Regions from separate parts of the Halobacillus ihumii genome, predicted to be linked through region 1. Evidence: riboswitches for the same ligand, from Rfam matches in the RefSeq annotation. Region 1 holds a riboswitch; each other region holds the start of a gene.
The links. Region 1 has a riboswitch for S-adenosylmethionine ahead of G6R08_RS03820 (methionine ABC transporter ATP-binding protein). Riboswitches for the same ligand answer to the same signal wherever they lie in the genome.

Region 1 (6,859 bases):
GGTTTTGCTTGCTGAAGAATTTCAGCGTGCGGCACACTGGTTGCTCCCACTTTGATTTCCGTTTTTCCTTCATCAGAAGAGGAACCTTCTTCAGAAGAACCACATGCTGAGAGTAGCAAGATAAATAATACAGCAAGAACACTAGTCCATAATTTTTTCATTCTTTCCATCCCCTTTTTTATAAAATTTTATCTTTTATCCAATTTGCGGGAAATCAAATCTCCAATGAATTGGAATATAAATACGATCACAACAATTAAGAACGTACACACAAGCACAACACCAAAATCACTGCGCTGGAATCCGTAAAAGTATGCAAAGTCACCAAGTCCCCCTGCACCAATCACACCTGCTACCGCCGTGTAACCAATCAGCGCAATGGCTGTTACCGTAATTCCTGATATTAAGGCTGGCATTGATTCTGGCAATAGAACCTTGAAAATAATGGTGGAATATTTTGCTCCCATTGATTTTGCAGCTTCAATAACGCCTTTATCCACTTCCTTCAAGGCAATTTCCACCAATCTAGCATAGAAAGGTGCGCCCCCAATAATAAGGGCTGGAAGAGCGGCTTTAGGTCCCCGAATCGTCCCCATTAGAAAATCGGTAAACGGAAATAATAACAGTATTAAAATAATAAAAGGAATGGCTCGAAATACGTTAACTATTGCTGCTGTGACCCAGTTTAATGGTTTGTTCTGCCATAATCCTCCCGGGCCTGACAGGTATAAAAGCAACCCAAGTAACAATCCAAGAATAAATGTTCCTGCTACTGAAATGCTTGTCATAAATAGAGTTTCATTCGTTGCTGTAATCATATCCTGCATTTCAACGTTCGCGAACAATCCATTATTCATTTGGGTTCACCTCCACTTGTACAGAAGTGGTTTGAATGTAGGCGATCGCCCTGTCTATTTCTTCTTTATCGCCAACAAACTGTACAAATAAGGTGCCATAAGCTCCTTTTTGTGTTTGCGTGATTTTCCCATGAAGAATATTTACATCAATTGTAAATTCTCTGGAAAGTTCACTGATAAGAGCCTGGTTCGTACTTTCACCAATAAAATGAAGTTTTACGATCTCACCGGTTTTGTATGTTTCATTGATAAGTCCTAATGAATGTTCACGATCAGGATCACCCATTACTTGGTCAACAAACCGTTTCGTAACTTTTTGTTTTGGATATAAAAACACATCCAGTACATCACCTGACTCAACAATTTTCCCTTCTTCCATTACGGCGACCCGATGACAAATTTTTCGAATCACATGCATTTCATGAGTGATCAAGACGATCGTTAATCCGAGCTTTCGGTTAATATCCACTAACAAATCCAATATAGAGTCTGTGGTTTCAGGATCAAGTGCTGAAGTTGCTTCATCACACAAGAGTACTTTGGGATTGTTAGCTAAGGCTCTGGCAATTCCCACCCTTTGTTTCTGACCACCGCTCAATTGTGAAGGGTAGGAACCACCTCTGCCCGACAACCCCACCAAATCGATTAGTTCATTTACGCGTTTTTTACGCTCTTCTTTTTTTATCCCGGCTATTTCTAACGGAAAGGATATATTATCGTAAACTGTTCTTGACCAAAGCAGATTAAAATGTTGAAAGATCATGCCTATTTCCTGTCTGGCCACTCTCAGTTTACCTTTCTTTAGTTCAGTAACATTTTCGTTATCAATGGTTACACGTCCGCTACTCGGCTCCTCAAGACGGTTCAAAAGCCTGATAAACGTACTTTTGCCAGCACCACTGTAACCAATGACTCCGTATATTTCACCCTTATCAATATCCAAGTCCAGCTTATCAACTGCACGGACATTTTGATCTTTCGTATAAAAAACTTTTGATAATTCCTTAATCGAAATCAACGCTGCGCCTCCTAAAAACAAGCTGCAATTCCCTATGTTCGAAAACTACACTGATTAAAGCTGCTCAGTAGATGAACTACCTTTTAAAGGGAAAAGCGCTATAGCCATAAAATAAATTAAAAAACGCCTTTCTGTTGAGAACAGAAAGGCGTTTACACGTCTTGATATCTTCTGTTCTCTCATCTGCCAAAGCATAAAGCTTTGCAGGAATTGGCACCTTTTCAAGTTATAAACTTGACGGTTGCCGGGCATCAACGGGCCAGTCCCTCCGCCTCTCTTGATAAGAGATACGTATATTCATATTTTCAAATGTAGTTTTCTTAATGATACAAACAGGATTTTAGCACCACTGGCTTTAAACTGTCAACAAAAATCGACATAAAAAAATCTCTTCCTTTTAGAAGAGATGACTTTTTCATTCTCTTCTCATCTTTCAAAGCTCTCTGCTTTGCTGGAATTAGCACCGTATTGTAAGAAAACCGGTTGCCGGGCGTCAACGGGCCAGTCCCTCTGCCTCTCTTGATAAGTGAAGATGTCGATATTTATAATAAGAATATGTTAGCATGGGGTTGCATTCTCGTCAATGAAAAAGTTAGGAGGAGCCTAGATGAACGAGGAAAATGACTTTGAATTATCTTTTATTCATTCTCACGAAACATACCGATTAACAGAAGATCATGGAAAAGTAATCATGATCACTTTTTGGGCTTCCTGGTGCCCTGATTGTGGAGTGGATTTGCCAAAGAAAGAGCAGCTCTTCAAATCCTTAGATAAAGAAAAAGTAAAGATGATCACAATAAATGTGAAGGGGCGGGAGAGAAATAACAATGACGGGAGAATTTTTACGGAGAAATTTCTCACCCAGCCAACTTTGGAGGACAACGGAATGGAAGTGTATAACCAGTATAAATGCGAAGGAGTACCTACTACCATACTCATTAACAAAGATGGGGATGTAACGCATAAATTTGGTGATAAAACCTCATTTCTCACCATTGTAGAAGCTGTTGGTACTCTAATCTAATGAGACAGCATTAATAACGATTCTATTAAAAGTACATCACGATACTCTCCTTCAATTCTAACGATAGACTTCGGGAGCGCAGTAAGTTTAAGGTTTCCTCCTAACAACTGGTGAAACACTTTATAAGTGGAGGAAATCTGTAAACGATCCGTAAGGTCCTTTTCACGCGTGAGCCTCATTCCATCTTTTGAAATATAAATCTTAATATCATAATTATTTGCTTGAATGGTTAAAAGTATTTTTCTTTTTTTCCACCTTGGAAGTAGATCTGACCTGTCATTAACTCGATTGATCCACTCTTCCACCAACTCAACCAAACTAATCCCCCCTTATAACTTCACAATAAAATTTCGTGATGTAGAGGGGAGATACCTGCCTTATTCCCTTAGAATCGTTCGCCATTTCCCGGGAAATCAAGCTACTTTTTTACATATTGCGCTATTCTCTCTAACATATGTGGGACAGAGTGGAATGCATAGATCTTCTCAACCACCCCGCCCTCCTTCGTAATTAGCATACACGGAACACTTTCTATTTTAAAATCTTGCATTAGTTTCGGGTGTAATGAAGCATTTAACTCATAAAATAATCCTGATTGATAAACTTCTTCTATAGTGACTAACATTTTTCTAGCAATGTGACATGTTCCACAAAAGGGACTATGAATAAAAGTGAGCGCTAAATGCTTCTCATTAAGGTGATTAGCTGCTTTTGATTCGTCTAATGTAAGCAATTTGCTCCTCCTAGATTAAATACATCGGCTTAACTTGAAAATGTCTGCTCAGCAGTGCACGAGCAAGTTCAGGCTCTGGGGTAGCTGCTACTTCTCTAAATGCTTTATCAATATAAATATGAACGGCATGAGGGAGTTCTTCAGTGAGCTGCTTTCGAAGTTTGTAACCCGAATCATCTTCATCTACCAAGATAAAAACTGGTCTATGATCAAGGTTGTTATCAAGAATTAACTCCTCCATTCTTTCAATTCCCAACGTACCATGCGTACATATAATCTCCACAGTCTCTTTCAAAACTTTGTTCAGCTTCTTTTTATCTGTAATCCCTTCGACAATCACAATTCTGTCTTCATTCAACCCTATCACCCACTATATAGAAACAGACCATGCCGTGTAAGCATGGTCTGCACATGATTTATAACAGCCTGTGTTCATGCAGGCAAAGACCATTCTTGTAACCTTGCCTGTACTCTTATTAGAGACGATTATTAATCTTCGTCAATCATTTCTTCATACTGCTCAGCAGACATTAATTGATCCATTTCAGAAGACTCACTTGGCTCAATGATGATCATCCACGCCTTATCATATGGAGACTCATTGACGAATTCAGGACTGTCCTCTAGCTCTTCATTGATTTCTACTACTTTTCCACTAAGTGGAGCATATAATTCAGAAACCGTTTTAACAGATTCCACACTGCCAAATGGCTCGTCCGCTTCGATTTCTTCACCAACTTCTGGAAGCTCCACAAACACAATATCTCCAAGTTCGGATTGTGCAAAATCAGTTATTCCAATTCGTACTTTACTTCCTTCTTCTTCTTTCACCCATTCATGCTCTTCAGAATAACGTAAATCTTTAGGTAAACTCATACCTATCCCTCCAAATTATAAATAGTATAAACAACAAATATAACCATAAAAGCTTTGAGCTTTTATTTCCAGCCTTCTGCTCACTAAGTCCAAGTCTCAGTGAACTGTTCCTCTTTAAAGCCGACCGTGACCTTTGTACCATCTGTTACGATTGGACGTTTAATTAACATTCCATCAGAAGCCAGATACGTGATCATCTCTTTTTCTGTTGCATCCTTCAACTTTTCTTTCATATTATGTTCACGATACTTCTTTCCACTCGTATTAAAAAATTTGCGAGCGGGAAGATCGCTGTGATGGATCAGCTGTCGGAGTTCGTCTTCATTAGGTGTCTGCTCAACGATATGTATTGATTCATAATCTAAGCCATTATCGTCCAACCACTTTTTAGCTTTTTTGCAAGTACCACAATTAGGATACCAGTAGAAGGTTAATGACATTCGCTTCCCTCCCTTACTGATGGTTGATTCTTATTTTACCATACTGACACGAAAAATATCATTCGTTAGTTCAGATTGGCTATAAGAAATCCATCGATCCGCATTCAAAAGGAGCCCTGAGAAGAAAAATCATGAACAGGGCTCCTTTAATTTAAACAGTGTATTTTTGTTCTTTAATTAACGTCTGGGCAATCTCTCGTTTTTTCGCAATTACATTTGAAGGTGTATGGCGGGTCAGCTTTCGTAAAGCTCCCAGCATCATCCTGAGTGAGTCACCGGCCTCTGCTGCTAACAATGTTTCTTTCGCATGAGCTTCGATACGATTGAAAGCTTCCTGTACATATACTTGAGTATAAAGGAGTTTTTGAGTATTTTTCTCTTCTCCTTGCTTTTGAATTGCCTTATCGGTTCTTAAAATTGCTGATTCCATGTTGTAGATTTCTCCTGTGATATCAGCAATGTTGACAAGAACTTCCTGCTCATTCTCTAGTTTCTCACCGTATTTCTGAGCGGCGAGACCAGCAGCTAAGAGAGCTATTTTCTTAGCATTCTTCAAAAGATATTTTTCTTGTTCTAATGCTTCATCACCTGGTTCTTCAGGCATCATTGTCATGATCTCTTCCTGAAGTGCTTGAGCTTTTTGCAGAAGAGGCAGTTCACCTTTCATTGCTTTTTTAAGTAGAGTTCCTGGTACAATCATGCGGTTTATTTCATTTGTGCCCTCGAAAATCCGATTAATTCGTGAATCCCTATACATACGTTCTACTTCATATTCCTGCATAAATCCATAACCACCGTGAATTTGCACGGCCTCGTCTGCAGCAAAATCCAACAGTTCGGTTGCAAACACTTTATTGAGAGAACACTCAATCGCATATTCTGCGATTACCTTAGCCACGGCTGCTCCATCTTTTAGCTGTTCATCACTTAGTTTACCCATACTTTGCTCAAACAGGCCGACAGTACGATAGACAGAGCTTTCGTTTGCATACGTATTAGCTGCAATAGATGCAATCTTTTCCTGGATAAGAGGAAATCCTGAGATTGGCGTTTTAAATTGCTTACGTTCATTCGCATATTTAACCGCCAATTCAATTCCGCGTTTCGCTCCCCCAACACCGCCAATTGCCAGTTTGTAACGTCCGACGTTAAGAATATTAAAAGCTATGATATGCCCTCTCCCGATTTCTCCAAGTACATTCTCAACAGGCACCTCAACATCTTCAAGTACTAATGTTCGTGTAGACGAACTCTTAATACCCATTTTCTTTTCTTCGGGACCCGTAGATACACCTGGGAAGTCACGTTCTACGATAAACGCAGTGAACTTTTCACCATCTATTTTGGCATAAACTATGAATAAATCAGCAAAGGCAGAGTTTGTGATCCACTGCTTCTCCCCATTAAGAACATAATGTGTGCCCGCTTCATTAAGCTTAGCCGCAGTCTTTGCACCGAGGGCATCTGAACCTGATCCCGGTTCTGTTAATGCATAGGCTGCTAGTTTTTCCCCCGTAGCTAACTGAGGCAAATATTTCTGTTTCTGCTCCTCATTTCCGAAAAAGACAATAGGGAGTGAACCAATTCCAACATGAGCTCCGTGAGTAACGGAGAATCCGCCTGCCCGAGAGAATTTTTCAGTGATTAGTGAAGAACTAATCTTATCAAGTTGCAGTCCGCCGTATTCCTCTGGCACATCAGCACCTAACAGTCCAAGTTCACCCGCCTTTTTCAGTAAAGCAACGGAATGTTCAAATTCATGATTCTCCAAATTATCAATTTTCGGGACCACTTCACCTAAAACAAAATCTTCAGTTGTTTTAGCAATCATATGATGTTCATCTGTAAAGTCTTCTGGTGTAATAACATCTTCTGCCGTTAAATCTTCTACTAAAAAACCGCCGCCTTTGA
Region 2 (6,859 bases), 2.5 Mb from region 1:
GAAGCAGAATTCCATGTCGGCTCTACTTTTACCCCTTCCTGGCTGTGATCAACCAGAAAGATGCCGACACGGTCTGTTTGTTCAATACGGGCCGTCACTAATGAATAATCCAACGCTTCAGCCATAGATGCAAACGATTTCCTGCCATTTATCACCCAATGATCGCCTTGTAAGCATGCTTGCGTCTCGGGAATCCCTCCTCTCGTCGGGCTGCCCGTGCCTTTTTCTGTGGCGGTCCGATTCATTAAAGCTTGTTCCTGTACAACCCTTTGACAAAGGTCACGGAATGTTGCCTCCTCCCAGCTATGATTTTCAGCCAGCTCGAGTATACTCCCTAAATGCCAGCCAACTGATAAGGCAGTAGCTCCATCTCCTTTGGCTAACTGTTCCTGCAGCTGTAAAAACTCATACAAGTTCAAGCCAAGTCCTCCGTACTGTTTAGGTACAGTCCAGGACAGGTAGCCCGTTTTTTTCAAATCTGCAAAGTTTTCATGTGGGAAGCCCCCAGATTGATCCACTTCTTTGGACCGCTTATAAAATTGATTGCGAAGCTGAATGACTTTCTCAAGGCGGCCTTGCTGATGATCATCTGCCATATATGTTCCCTCTCTTTCACGCATTTTTTTCAAGTTGAACGGACTCTTCTACTTTTCTCTCAGGCAGCACTCCTGCTATAAACATAACCGTAAACCCAGCTACAGAACTTGCAAACATCGCTAAATAAATATTTTCAATAATGGCCTGGTTCGTAAATAGCACATAAAGCGTTACGCCTACGATCACTGCTGCAATGGCTCCAAATCGGTTCGCTCGCTTCCAAAAGTAACCTAAGGTAATCGGTGCTATAATCCCGCTGATAATCGCGGAGAAACTAAACTGAATAAGAATCGATAACGACTCTGGCCGGTCAAGCGAAATGTATAAGGTAATCGCCCCAATAATAACTAGGGAAACCTTCGCCACGGTTACACTTCGACGATCAATCAATTGAGGATCACCTCCACCCTTCGTGAAAAAGGAAGCAAGCACTTTATAAATATCATTGCCGATACTGGTCGTCACACCAAGATATAAACTGTCTGTACTAGACAAGATCGCAGATATGATTCCGACGATTAAAATGCCGACCACTACTGGCGGAAAAGCTTCCATCAAATAAGCTGGGATCGCTTTATCAGCGCTTTCTAAGGATGGAAGCAGCACACGAGCCGCCAATCCGCCTACCACCATTAATGTAGAAATTAAAAACAAGGTAATGCCAGCTGATAGTGTAAATGGACGCAATTCTTCCTCTGTTTCTAAGGAAAGCACCTTATTTAACAGATGCGGCATTAATACGAAGCTGAATAATAGAAACTGCACAGCCAAAATAGCAAGAACACTATTGTAAGGCCCTGTAGACGAAATAGGTGCAACAAGATTGGGATCGATTCCAGCCAAACGGCTGGAGAGCTCTCCGAAGACACCGAATCCGCCCCCGATTGTCCATAAGAGGGAAAATAAAATGAGTACAGATGTAAACGCCATAAAAATCCCCTGGATGCCATCAGTAATAATTTGCGCAAAGGCACCGCCTAAGCCAATATACACAACGGTAATCGCTACCCCGATAATCACTCCCCACATATAGGGAATGCCAAGAACAGTTTCAAAGATCGTCGCCAGCCCGACATTTTGCCCTACAATATAGTACACATTAAATAAGATAAGCAAACCAACGATCACCTGAAGCGTCTTACTGTTGTATTTTCGGCCTAACCATTCAGGCAATGTTGAAACCCCTCCGAATTTTTTACCATATCGAAAGAAGGTTTTGGCAAAAAACAATAACCCTAACCATGAAACCCCAAAGCACCCAAGCGTGTACCAAAGCACAGCCGTACCGTATTCATAAGCAAGGCCCGGCACTCCGATAAATAAGTTTGCACTTGCATAAGTTGTCGCGAAACTGGCGCCAACGATCCATGGATTCACTTTTCCTCGAGCCGTTGCAAAACCGCTCATCGTCTTACTGTATTTCGAGCCTTTTCGGCCAATCCACGTAACAAATAAAAAGTAAACAAACAACAAAACGCCGATAAACCAAATCGTTCCTTGTGATAAGGATTCCATTTACTTCCCTCCTTTGGATGGCTTATACATCCCCTGCCATAAAGCTAATCCTGCCGCCCAGAATACTACGATTCCTATTCCATAAGTAACAAACATAAATTTCTCCTCCCTTTATGACCAATCTTTTGGTACTTCCACGAGAATTGCGAAGCCTTGCCCTCCACCTCCGCATAGTGATGCAATTCCTCGTCCGCCGCCACGGCGTTTTAACTCATGAATCAGTGTAAGCACTAACCGAAACCCTGTGCCGCCCAGCGGATGACCGATCGCAATCGCTCCGCCATTCACATTTACTTTTCCTGAGTCTAATCCTAGTTCATCAATGCTTGCGAGCGCCACACTGGCAAAAGCTTCATTAATCTCAAATAAATCAATATCTTCTTTTGTTACCTGATACCGTTTGAAAAGTTGTGCAATCGCGTCTGCCGGTTTCGTATGTAAACTTGAATCAGGTCCGGCTGTTTCTGACCAGCCAATCACCCTGGCTAGAGGAGTCCTCCCGATCTTTTCTGCATAGCTCTCGGAGGCAACCACGCCGACACTGGCGCCATCAGTCATTTGTGAAGCGTTTCCTGCCGTAATCGTGCCGCCTTCTCTAAAGGCAGGAGGCAGCTTGCTTAATTTTTCAAAGGTAGACTGCGGCCTGATTCCTTCATCACTTACAACCTGTTTGCTGCCAGCCTGAACAGGTACAATCTCATCATTTAACCAGCCTTCTTCCTGCGCCCGGGCTGCCTTTAATTGCGACTGCAAAGCAAATTGATCTTGTTGTGCCCTGGTAATCTGGCGGTCTTCGTTTTGAAGATCTGTCAGCTCGCCCATGGAAGAATCCGTCAAAGAACACCAAAGACCATCGTTAATTAATGTGTCTGTGAACTCAACAGGACCTGTAGTCAGCCCGTTACGAATGGCCGCCACATGAGGAGCATTGGTCATGGAATCAAATCCGCCGATAAGGTATAACTCCCCTTCCTCAAGCTTAATACGTCTAGCCGCATCCGCCACCGATGCAACCCCTGCCAAACATACATTATTAATCGTAATGGCCGGCACCGACCATGGAATACCAGCTCCTGCTGCAACTGACCTGGCAGGATTCTGTCCTTGTCCCGCCTGGATAACTTGTGCCAAAATAACTCCATCCGCATTCAAGGCCTCCGGCACACGCTCCGCCAGCGCCTTAGTCGCTTGAACCCCAAGATCCTTCGCTCCTAATTTGGATAATCCGCCTTTCCATTTGCCAAATGGTGTACGGACACCATCTAAAATGACAACACTCATTGTCCAACCTCCTTAGTAATCAAAATCCTTTTCTTTCCATTTACCCTTTTCCATAACTTCACTCTCATCAGTAAAGCGCTGTTCTTTAAACGGATCCCCCTCGTTATGAAACCCATTTTGTTCCCAAAAACCCGGCGTATCTGATCCCTTAAACTCAAAACCTCTGATCCACTTGACGCTTTTCCAAAAGTACAAATGCGGGATGACGAGCCGGAATGGATAGCCATGCTTTTCAGTCAGCGGCTTGCCATTATAAGAATGAGCCAGGATCACATCGTCCGCTAACAAATCTTGAAGGTCGATATTAGCTGTATAATCATAATCCCCACTCACCATCACGTACTGATTGTCTTTAGGAATCTCTAACCCATCCAGTAAATCTTTTAGCAGGACTCCTTCAAATTCACTATCGAACTTTGACCATCTCGTCACACAGTGAATATCACAAACAACTTTCGACTGTGGCAGCTCCATTAAATCCTGATATGAAAAACGAAGCGTTTCATCACCAGCCCCGGCGATCTGAAAATCCCACTCTTCTAGGTCATAGGACGGAACTTCACCAACTGTTAAGATCGGAAATTTCTCTGTTAACACTTGACCCGGCGGCAGCCGCCCGCCAAACCGCTCGGTAACCTGTGGGTCCTTTGACCGCTTCAATCGTTCCGCCTTATTCATCTCAATCACCCGCTTTATGAATAATAAAAAGCCTCTTTCAAAATGAAAGAGGCTGAAGATTTGCTTCGACCTCTCATCTTCCGGACTATGTCCGTTGGAAGTAGCACCGTGTCTATAGACCGGTTGCCGGGCGTCAAAGGGCCAAATCCCTCAGCCTGCTCTAGATAAGAGTAAGTAAACGTAATTAAGTTACTTGCCATGTTACAAATAAACTGTACGAAAGTCAATAATATTTAGAAAATTACATGAAAAGCGCTGCCTTCCTACACATGCTGCTTAGCTAACTCAAGCTGCTGTGCCACTTGTTCAAATCCAGTGCCGCCTTCACTATTTCGAGCAGCCACAACTTGTTCAGGCGCTAATTTTTCAAAGATATCCTCTTCAAACAGCTCAGAAAATCCTTTATACTCATCAAGTGTCAAATCAAGCAAAAACTTTTGCTCCTGAATCGCATACAGCACAATTTTGCCGATCACCTCATGCGCCTGACGAAACGGCATTCCCTTCACGGCTAAATAATCAGCGATATCCGTCGCATTAGAATAATCCTCGTTCACCGCCTGACGCATATTAGCATTCTTAACTTCCATCGAAGCAAGCATCGGAGCAAGCAGAGAAAGCGCACCATCCAACGTCTCCACCGTATCAAACATGCCTTCCTTGTCCTCCTGCATATCCTTATTGTACGCAAGCGGCAGCCCCTTCAGAAGGGTCAGCAATCCCATCAAATTACCATAAATCCGCCCCGTTTTACCACGAAGCAATTCAGGCACATCCGGGTTCTTCTTCTGCGGCATAATACTTGACCCCGTACAAAACGCATCATCAAGCTCAATGAAATTAAACTCCTGACTGCTCCACAGAATCAGCTCTTCCGAAAGTCTTGATATATGGGTGATTAAAATGGATGATATTGACAAAAACTCCAGAATAAAATCCCGATCACTGACGGCGTCCAATGAGTTTGGATAAACGTGATCAAATCCGAGTTTCTCAGCCGTCATCTGACGGTCGACTGGATAAGGCGTTCCAGCAAGCGCTGCTGCACCCAGCGGGGACCAGTTAATCCGCTTCACACTATCCTTAAGACGCTCTTTATCCCTCTCAAACATCCAAAAATACGCCAGCAAATGATGAGCAAACGAAACGGGCTGGGCTCTTTGCAAGTGTGTATATCCCGGGAGGATCGTTTCTACATGAGCGTCCGCCTGATGAACAAGTGCTTCCTGGACCGCTTCGACCAACTGTATTAAATGATGTGTCTTTTCTTTCAAATATAAATGCATATCTGTCGCCACTTGATCATTTCGGCTTCTCCCGGTATGGAGCTTACCACCCACAGGGCCAATCTCTTCAATCAGCAGCTTTTCGATGTTCATATGAATATCTTCTTGTTCAACCGAAAACTCCACTTCTTCGTTTTCTATTTTTTTCTTAATGACCTGTAAGCCCTCTTTGATTTGGGAGACTTCCTCTTGTGAAATAATTTGGCAATCCCCTAGCATCTCCACATGAGCTAAACTTCCCTGAATATCGTGTAAAGCTAGTTTAACGTCAAAGCCGATCGAAGAGGTGTACTCTTCGACCAGTTTGTTCGTTGGCTTCGTAAAACGTCCTCCCCAAAGTTTACTCATACACACTCACCGGCTGTTGTGAAGCATTTTTCTCCTCACCTTTATGCACATCTGCATGAACTTTAGTTGGCAGTCCCCACAATTTAATGAAACCAACTGCCGCATCGTGATCAAACGCATCATGCTTCGAATACGTGGATAGTTCATCATTATAAAGACTGAGCGGTGATTTCTTGCCGATAACAGTATGGTGACCTTTAAACAGCTTCACTTTCACCGTACCCGTAACTGTTTTCTGAGTTTCGTCCACAAACGCTTGCAGAGCAGGCTGTAAAGGTGAATACCATAGACCATCGTAAATCATTTTAGCCATTTGCTGATCAACCGTTGCTTTATACTGTGATACTTCACGCGTTAACGTCAGGAATTCTAGTTCTTTGTGTGCGTTAATTAAGATCATCGCACCTGGATTCTCATATACTTCTCTCGATTTAATACCGACGAGACGGTTTTCGGTATGATCAATACGTCCGACGCCGTGCAGTCCGCCTAAATCATTTAATTTTTCGATAAGGGGAACAATGTCCATTGGCTGGCCATTTATGGCAACAGGAATGCCGCTATTAAACTCGATATCTATTACATCTGGTGAATCTGGTGTTTTCTCAACAGGATTTGTCCATGCATACGCGGCCTCAGGAGCTTCGGCCCACGGATCCTCCAACACTCCAGCTTCGCAGGCACGTCCCCAAATGTTGGCATCGATCGAAAATGGATTATCTAAATTAACAGGAACCGGAATTCCTTTTTCCTCTGCATATTTAATTTGTTCATCACGTGTCATACCCCACTCTCTGACAGGAGCGATAATTTCGAGGTCCGGGTTAAGCGCCTGAACCGACACTTCAAATCTCACCTGGTCATTTCCTTTCCCTGTACAGCCATGAGCGACCGCTACAGCTCCCTCTTGTTCTGCCACTTCTACTAAAAGCTTCGAAATCAATGGACGAGATAACGCTGAAGATAAAGGATATTTTCCTTCGTACAACGCATTCGCTTTCAGGGCCGGCATCAAGTATCCCTCAGCAAGGAGTTCCTTTGCATCTACCATGATCGCCTTGACAGCCCCAACATCCAATGCCTTTTGACGAATCGTTTCAAGATCCTTTCCTTCGCCAACATCCAAGCCCAGCGCAATTACATCATACCCGTAT
Region 3 (6,859 bases), 950 kb from region 1:
TGAATCAATTAGTTACATTCGTCGCTTTTTCTTCCCGTATGCTATTCGCGGCTTTGATGCCGTGATGTCTTACGACAATGAAAAGCAGTCATTAGTAGATGATCTAGGAAAGTCTGGATGCTTATCGACAAAGATGGAGCTTGATGTTACCAGCGAAGGTGGATTACTTATGCATTCCCGGGAAATGAGCGTAGCAGGAAAATTCTCGTTCAATGGTCCGAGGACATCCTTGTATGAGCATTATGATGAAAAGCAGAGAGCATTTCAGGTTCACGTACATGTGGATCACCCTTTATTAGGCACTTTACTCATGTACGAAGGAATAGTTCATACGGAGTTTTTACCCATTACAGTCAATCATATTCCAGATCGAGGGATTTTAACATAGGGGGGATTAAGGTGAACGGTGATTCGAAATCGAACGAAAATGTACATACAGATTTTAAAGAGCGCATGACTTATGGTGAGTATTTAAACTTAGATCGGCTACTTTCTTCCCAAAATCGACTTTCTGAACATCATGATGAAATGCTGTTCATAGTCATACATCAGGTGAGTGAATTATGGATGAAGCAAATCTTACATGAGTTGAGAGCGGCCATTGATCTGATTAGAGAGGGGGAGATCCAAGAAGCACTGAAGATGTTGTCAAGGGTATCTAAGATACAAACTCAAATTATCCATGCCTGGGATGTGCTCTCTACACTAACCCCTGCCGAGTATATCCAGTTTCGGGATGATTTAGGGCAGGCATCTGGTTTCCAGTCTTATCAATACCGTATGGTTGAATTTGCATTAGGATATAAAACACCACACGTATTAAAGATTTATGAAAAGGATCCTGAACTCCATAAAGAACTAAAAAGTGCTTATGAAGCTCCAGGTATATATGATGCAGCTATTGAAAGACTGGTTGAAGCTGGATTCAAAATTAATCCTGATCTCATAAATCGGGACTATACAACCATTTATCAGTCTGATGCTACTGTGGAAAAAGCTTGGGAAAAAGTGTACAAGGATGTCGAAACGTACTGGGATCTTTATCAGTTGGCAGAAAAATTAGTGGATATTGAAGATTGGTTCCAGCAGTGGCGTTTCAGGCATATGAAGACAGTTGAGCGAATTATTGGCCACAAAACAGGAACTGGAGGCTCCTCTGGTGTAGGGTATTTAAAGAAAGTATTGGACCACCGTTTCTTTCCAGAACTATGGGATATTCGAACGACCCTCTAAATTAACAGAAAAGCCGGAACATAACAAAGATATTATTTTATTATTACATTTATGTTACACTAAGGTGTGAGTTTATTACGGTGAAGAGGGAAGGTTATGAGACGACTAAATATTTATGTAGCACTCCTTAGTCTATTGTTGATTTTGACGGCTTGTTCTATTTTTATAGCAGATGCAAATGAAGGTTCGCTTAAGGTGACTTCAGATCCTGCGAGCCACTATGATGTATCTATGAAAAGTGATATAGAAGAATTCGAAAAATATCATATCACTATTCATTATCCGCAGACTCCTAATGACCAAATCGATCAAGTGATCATAGATTACGTGAATCAGAAGAAGGATGTTTTCAAAAAGAGAAGTTATAAAGTAGTTCTTAACAGTGAAGAGCAATCGGTACATGAATTGCATATTGATTATGATATCGTGTATCAGGATGAAAAGGTATTTGTCGTTGAGTTTATTGAAACGACAGACATCGGCCAGAAGCAGGCTGATGTAAGCCGTACGGTTATGAATTTTGATAAATCAAGCGGCAAGAGACTTGACTTGAAGAACCTATTTAAAAAAGGTACAAATTATAAAAAAGCATTGCTTCAGGAAACTAAAGAAAAGCTTGGCAAGCAAAGCGAGACAGACTCGTCTATCAGCTTTGAAAATATAGCACTATCAGGAGATTCTCTTCTTGTGTACTTAACGGGAGAAGAACAGAAGAGATGGAACACAAGCACTTCGAAAGTGTCTATAGATAAGCAAGTGTTGAAAGACATTTTAGTGCCTGAATACGCCCAAGTAGTTGTACAAACTCAAGAAGAGAATAAGGCTGAAGCTTCTTTTCCTAAGATTGAAAAATCGGATCAATCACCTGAACGTGTGGAAGGAAAGAAAGTAGCACTCACCTTTGACAATGGTCCTCATCCAAAAAGAACACCTCTTATTTTAGACGTTTTAGAGAAGTATGACGCAAATGCAACCTTTTTCATGATTGGAAAACGGGTCAAACACTTCCCTGAAACGGCTAGAGAAGTAGTGAAACAGGGGCATATGGTAGGTAACCACACATGGACTCATCCAGGGTTTGAACGTCTTTCTGATAGCCAGCAGAAAGCCCAGTTGGATAAGACCCGGGATTTGATTCAGGAGGTCATGGGTGTGAATACAAATCTTGTGCGTTTGCCGTTTGAAGGAAAGCTTCCAGAAGCTTTTAGAGATCGGTATGAGGTGGTACCATGGACTATTAATACTACCGAAGACTGGAACTTAACGAACGCTTCAGAAATTGCCAATGCAGTAATTTCCAATGTGGAGGATGGATCCATAATTGTGTTAAGCAGTCTTCATTCTGTTACACCAGAAGCATTAGACATTATTCTTGATGAGTTAACGGCGCAAGGGTATAGTTTTGTACCGGTAAGTACTTTACAAAAATAACAAAAAAGAGCCATAGACGAAACTCCGTCTATGGCTCTTTTTTTATTATACATGCTGTTTGACTGGGTAAGACTGTAAAATATAAAGAAAGTCTTCTACCATTGCGCTCGCTGTCGGTAATTGACCCGCACCTGCCCCTCTGAGCGTCAAAGGACCGACCAAATCCCCAATAAGGTGAATGGCATTATCTACACCATCTATCGGATAAAGTCCGTGCGAAGGCGGCAGCACTTGCGGTTTTACACTGGCGTTAAGTTCACCATTTATCTCCTCAATTGAAGCAATGTGGCGAATTTTACTTCCCTGTTGTTGGGCTTCAATGAATTGATCTGCTGTTATCTGATCAATCCCTTCACAAGGAACTGTCTCCCAGCTTGGCTGTTTGTGATAGATAAGCTGACTCAAGATCATCAATTTGTAGAAAGCATCATACCCCTTAATGTCATTTGTCGGATCAGCTTCGGCAAACCCTCGTTTCTGAGCTTCCTCTAACGCATCCTGAAAGCTCTTTCCTTCACTCTGAATGGATGAGAGGATATAGTTACTCGTACCATTTAAAATTGCTTCAACTTTGGTGATAGAATTTACCTGCAGAAGTCTAGTGATAGTCCCGAGTATAGGCGTTCCGGCCGCTGTCGTCGCTTCATAGCCAATTCCTACACGTTCCCCAGCTTGTGTCAATAAATGGTTTCCATGATTGGCAAACATCACTTTGTTCGCTGTAATGATATGAATGTGCTGATCGATAGCTTTTGTTAGATATGAAAAACCTGGCTCTTCACCGACGATAGCTTCAAAGATCACATCGGGCTGCAGTGCAAGAATCTGCTCGTATTGATCAGTAACGAAAACAGAATGGGGAAGTTCGCGTTCTTTCGATAAATTTTCTACAAGGATGCCGCTTAGTTCGATAGGGGCTCCTGCTAATTTGGCTAAATGATCCCGTTTCGTTTGCAGGATTTGATACACTCCCTGTCCGACTGTTCCGAATCCTAATATGGCTGCTTTAATAGTCAAATTCTGTCCCCTCCTCGTTCAATTTCTCACTTATCCATGTTCCCCATTCTCCAAATTCCACAAGAAATCCATCATGTCCATAGTCTGTTTTAACATGATAATGTTGCCCATTTGGCGCATGATGGGAGAATGGTTGAATCAGTTCTTTTGGATAGAGAAGGTCGTGCTCAAAGCTTACTGTAAAAAGGGCCGGTTTAAACGATCCGGCTGTATCCTGTAAGCTGCCGCGTCCTTTCCTGATGTCGTGATTGTTCATAGCTTCTAACAAATACAGGTAGCTGTTGGCATCAAAACGATCTTTTATTTTTTCCCCTTGATAATTCAAATAGGATTGGATGGAATAAAGAGCATCCTCTTGTTCTCTCGCGAATCTTTTTTGGAATAGGGGGGCGCTTCTATAGGTAACCATGCCGGCCATACGGGCAATTTCAAAGCCTTGAAGTGTATCGTTAGATGAATAATATCCCTCCATAAAGGCTGGATCGTCCTTTATGGCTCTTGCCCCAATATGGTTAAAGGCGATTCCATAATCACTTAAATAAGGCGTTGCAGCTAATACGAAGAGCTGTTTCATAAAGTCAGGGTAGAGCAAGCCCCATTCGAGTGTCTGCATTCCTCCGAGAGAGCCGCCTGCCACGGCATGGAGCTCGTAAATCCCTAACTGTTTTAATGCTCTATATTGGGCGTGAACCATATCACGAATCGTTACTTCAGGAAAATCAAGACGATAAATGTCACCAGTTTCAGGATTTATACTTGCTGGTCCGGTCGAACCGTGACAACCTCCCAGCACATTAAACGTGATGACTTGATACTGGGTAGTATCAATTGGGCATTCCTCTCCAACCAATCCTGCCCACCATCCGGGACTTTCACCAGAACCGACAGCGTACTGGTTTCCGGTTAAGGCGTGACAAAGCAGAATTACCGGTGCACCTTTAGGACCGGAGTGTTCATATGCTAGTTCAATCTGGGGAAGTGTCTCACCAGATTCAAATGTGAAGTCTTCGATTGAAATCTTTGCAACAGTCTGTTTCTGTTCGACAGGGTTTTGCAATGACATGCATCATCCCTCCTTATTGTAAAATTCCATATAAAAACCCTCTTCTTTAATAAGAAGAGGGTGTATGTATATGTTCCTCCTCTTATCTGTCAGATCTATCCTTCGATCTGTAGGAATTAGCACCTTTTCAAGCCGAATGCTTGAAGGTTGCCGGGCGTCACAGGGCCTAGTCCCTCTGCCACTCTCGATAAGAGATATTAAGTTGTTTTACTTTAAGAATCTCAAGTATATAAGCCACATCAGCTGCAGCCATCCTGGAATGCTTTTTTTAAAATGTATGTTTCGAATTATAAAAGCAGAAGTGACTATTGTCAAACTATTTTTGCAAAGAGGATATGTTTAACGGGAAACTATGCCGGGAAAAGATCTAATAGAACATTGATGAGAGGAGAGATTATGGTGAAGGAATATAGTGTTGTACCGAATAAAGATGTGACAGGCTGGTTCGTGAAAATAGAGGACGTAGCTCCGACTGACTTATATGATGAACGTGATACAGCTGTAGAAAAAGCAACGGAGATGGCCGAGAATAATAAGCCAAGTCGTCTGCAGGTGATGGATCAAGATCACAACGTAGAAAATGAATGGAATTTCAAGTAAGGAGAGGCTCCCTTTAGCGGGAGTCTTTTTACGTTGAAAACACGAACTATGTAATTACGTAGCTTTATAGGCAAATAACAGAAACGAGGTGCAATAAACGGGTGTTTTATGAGATTTACTCTGGGCAATCTCAATAACTAGCTGTTTTCGTAAAAAAACGTTACGCTAGAAGAAATAGAGTGAGAATGAGGTGCTTGGGTTATGGAACAACGTGTGGATATTGTGATCGTAGGAGCAAGGGTCGCTGGTGCGAGTCTTGCCATTTTACTTGGGCAAATGGGGAAAAGAGTTCTTCTGATTGATAAGGCCTCCTTTCCAAGTGATACGTTATCTACACACCATTTATCCCATATGCATTATTTAGATAAGCTCGGTGTACAGGAAGATGTGGAATCAACCGGATTGCGAAAGATTAATAGAATGCGTACATACATTGGTGATAGCTTTGTAGAAGGGCCAAGGGATAACTATACGATCATACCTAAACGGAGTCATTTAGATGACGTCCTGCTGTCGAAAGCGTGCAGTAATGAAGGAGTTGAGCTGCTGGAAAATTGTACAGTCAAGGGTGTAATAAGGAATAATCAGCGTGTGATTGGTGTGGAAACCGTGAATAAAACAGGGCAGACAATGCGGATTCACGCTTCGCTCGTAGTAGGAGCAGATGGCAGACATTCGTATATGGCTGAATGTGTTCAAGCAGAAAAATACGGATTTCACTCTCCCCTGCGGCCGGTGTTTTACGGCTATTATCATGGAATTAAACCATTAACGGAACCTACTACAGAAATTTTCCTTAATGAAGGGAGAATCGGGTTTCTCTTTCCGATGGAGCCAGGGATTGACTGCTTAGGGCTGGAAGTTCATTCAGATGAATTTAAAGAAATTGTAAAAAATCCTCATAGATTTGAAGAGATTTATCAATCATTCTATGGGATGGAGAAGCGGTTACGGAACGCTTCACTACAAGGGAAAATTACTGGCACGCCAGGGGTGCCGAATTTCTTCAGAGAACCAGCTGGAGAAGGTTGGGCTTTGATTGGAGATGCCGCCCATAGTAAAGACCCAAGTACTGGTCTTGGAATCAACGATGCGTTCATGCAGTCCTTCTTATTGGCTGAGGCGATAGAGAGACAGGACTCCGGGGAATCTTGGGAGCATCTTATGGCTGAATTCAAGCAGAAGCGGGATGAACAATTGCAGCCAGGCTATCGATTAACCCTCGATTACATTCAATCTATGAGACCATGGTCACGAAATGAGCAGGCTCTCTTTCAGGCTATGGCAGCTAATCCGATGGTATGGAATAAAATCGTTCCACATCTTCCTGCTTTATTACAGGAACACTCGACGGCTATTCCCGAGCTTTATGGTTCGATCGAATGGGAGGCTAAGAACTTTGGCCTTAGGGAGGAATGAAAGTTCTCTTATCGAATAAGTAATGAGAGGTGATCTTAATGACTTGGACAAAAGAAACGGCCTTTGAAAAGCTGCAAAGCATTTATACAGATAAGG

Region 2: another riboswitch for S-adenosylmethionine. It lies ahead of G6R08_RS16135 (sulfite oxidase-like oxidoreductase); the one in region 1 lies ahead of G6R08_RS03820 (methionine ABC transporter ATP-binding protein).
Region 3: another riboswitch for S-adenosylmethionine. It lies ahead of metX (homoserine O-acetyltransferase MetX); the one in region 1 lies ahead of G6R08_RS03820 (methionine ABC transporter ATP-binding protein).

What each region holds. Positions count from the first base shown of each region.
Region 1 is NZ_CACVAO010000001.1:713,098-719,956, forward strand. It holds gene G6R08_RS03810 (MetQ/NlpA family ABC transporter substrate-binding protein) at 1-161, opposite strand, end outside; gene G6R08_RS03815 (methionine ABC transporter permease) at 189-857, opposite strand; gene G6R08_RS03820 (methionine ABC transporter ATP-binding protein) at 850-1,875, opposite strand; SAM riboswitch class I at 2,052-2,162, opposite strand; SAM riboswitch class I at 2,299-2,404, opposite strand; gene G6R08_RS03825 (TlpA family protein disulfide reductase) at 2,483-2,899, shown strand; gene G6R08_RS03830 (hypothetical protein) at 2,896-3,216, opposite strand; gene G6R08_RS03835 (thioredoxin family protein) at 3,318-3,632, opposite strand; gene G6R08_RS03840 (toprim domain-containing protein) at 3,643-3,990, opposite strand; gene gcvH (glycine cleavage system protein GcvH) at 4,122-4,508, opposite strand; gene G6R08_RS03850 (arsenate reductase family protein) at 4,592-4,948, opposite strand; gene G6R08_RS03855 (acyl-CoA dehydrogenase family protein) at 5,100-6,859, opposite strand, start outside.
Region 2 is NZ_CACVAO010000001.1:3,248,385-3,255,243, reverse strand. It holds gene G6R08_RS16150 (acyl-CoA dehydrogenase family protein) at 1-596, opposite strand, end outside; gene G6R08_RS16145 (sodium:solute symporter family transporter) at 613-2,112, opposite strand; gene G6R08_RS16140 (acetyl-CoA C-acyltransferase) at 2,224-3,393, opposite strand; gene G6R08_RS16135 (sulfite oxidase-like oxidoreductase) at 3,406-4,071, opposite strand; SAM riboswitch class I at 4,142-4,242, opposite strand; gene argH (argininosuccinate lyase) at 4,335-5,705, opposite strand; gene G6R08_RS16125 (argininosuccinate synthase) at 5,698-6,859, opposite strand, start outside.
Region 3 is NZ_CACVAO010000001.1:1,667,171-1,674,029, reverse strand. It holds gene G6R08_RS08425 (DUF4166 domain-containing protein) at 1-388, shown strand, start outside; gene kynA (tryptophan 2,3-dioxygenase) at 400-1,233, shown strand; gene G6R08_RS08415 (polysaccharide deacetylase family protein) at 1,330-2,664, shown strand; gene G6R08_RS08410 (homoserine dehydrogenase) at 2,710-3,681, opposite strand; gene metX (homoserine O-acetyltransferase MetX) at 3,671-4,744, opposite strand; SAM riboswitch class I at 4,824-4,938, opposite strand; gene G6R08_RS08400 (DUF2188 domain-containing protein) at 5,141-5,344, shown strand; gene G6R08_RS08395 (NAD(P)/FAD-dependent oxidoreductase) at 5,546-6,763, shown strand; gene G6R08_RS08390 (hypothetical protein) at 6,802-6,859, shown strand, end outside.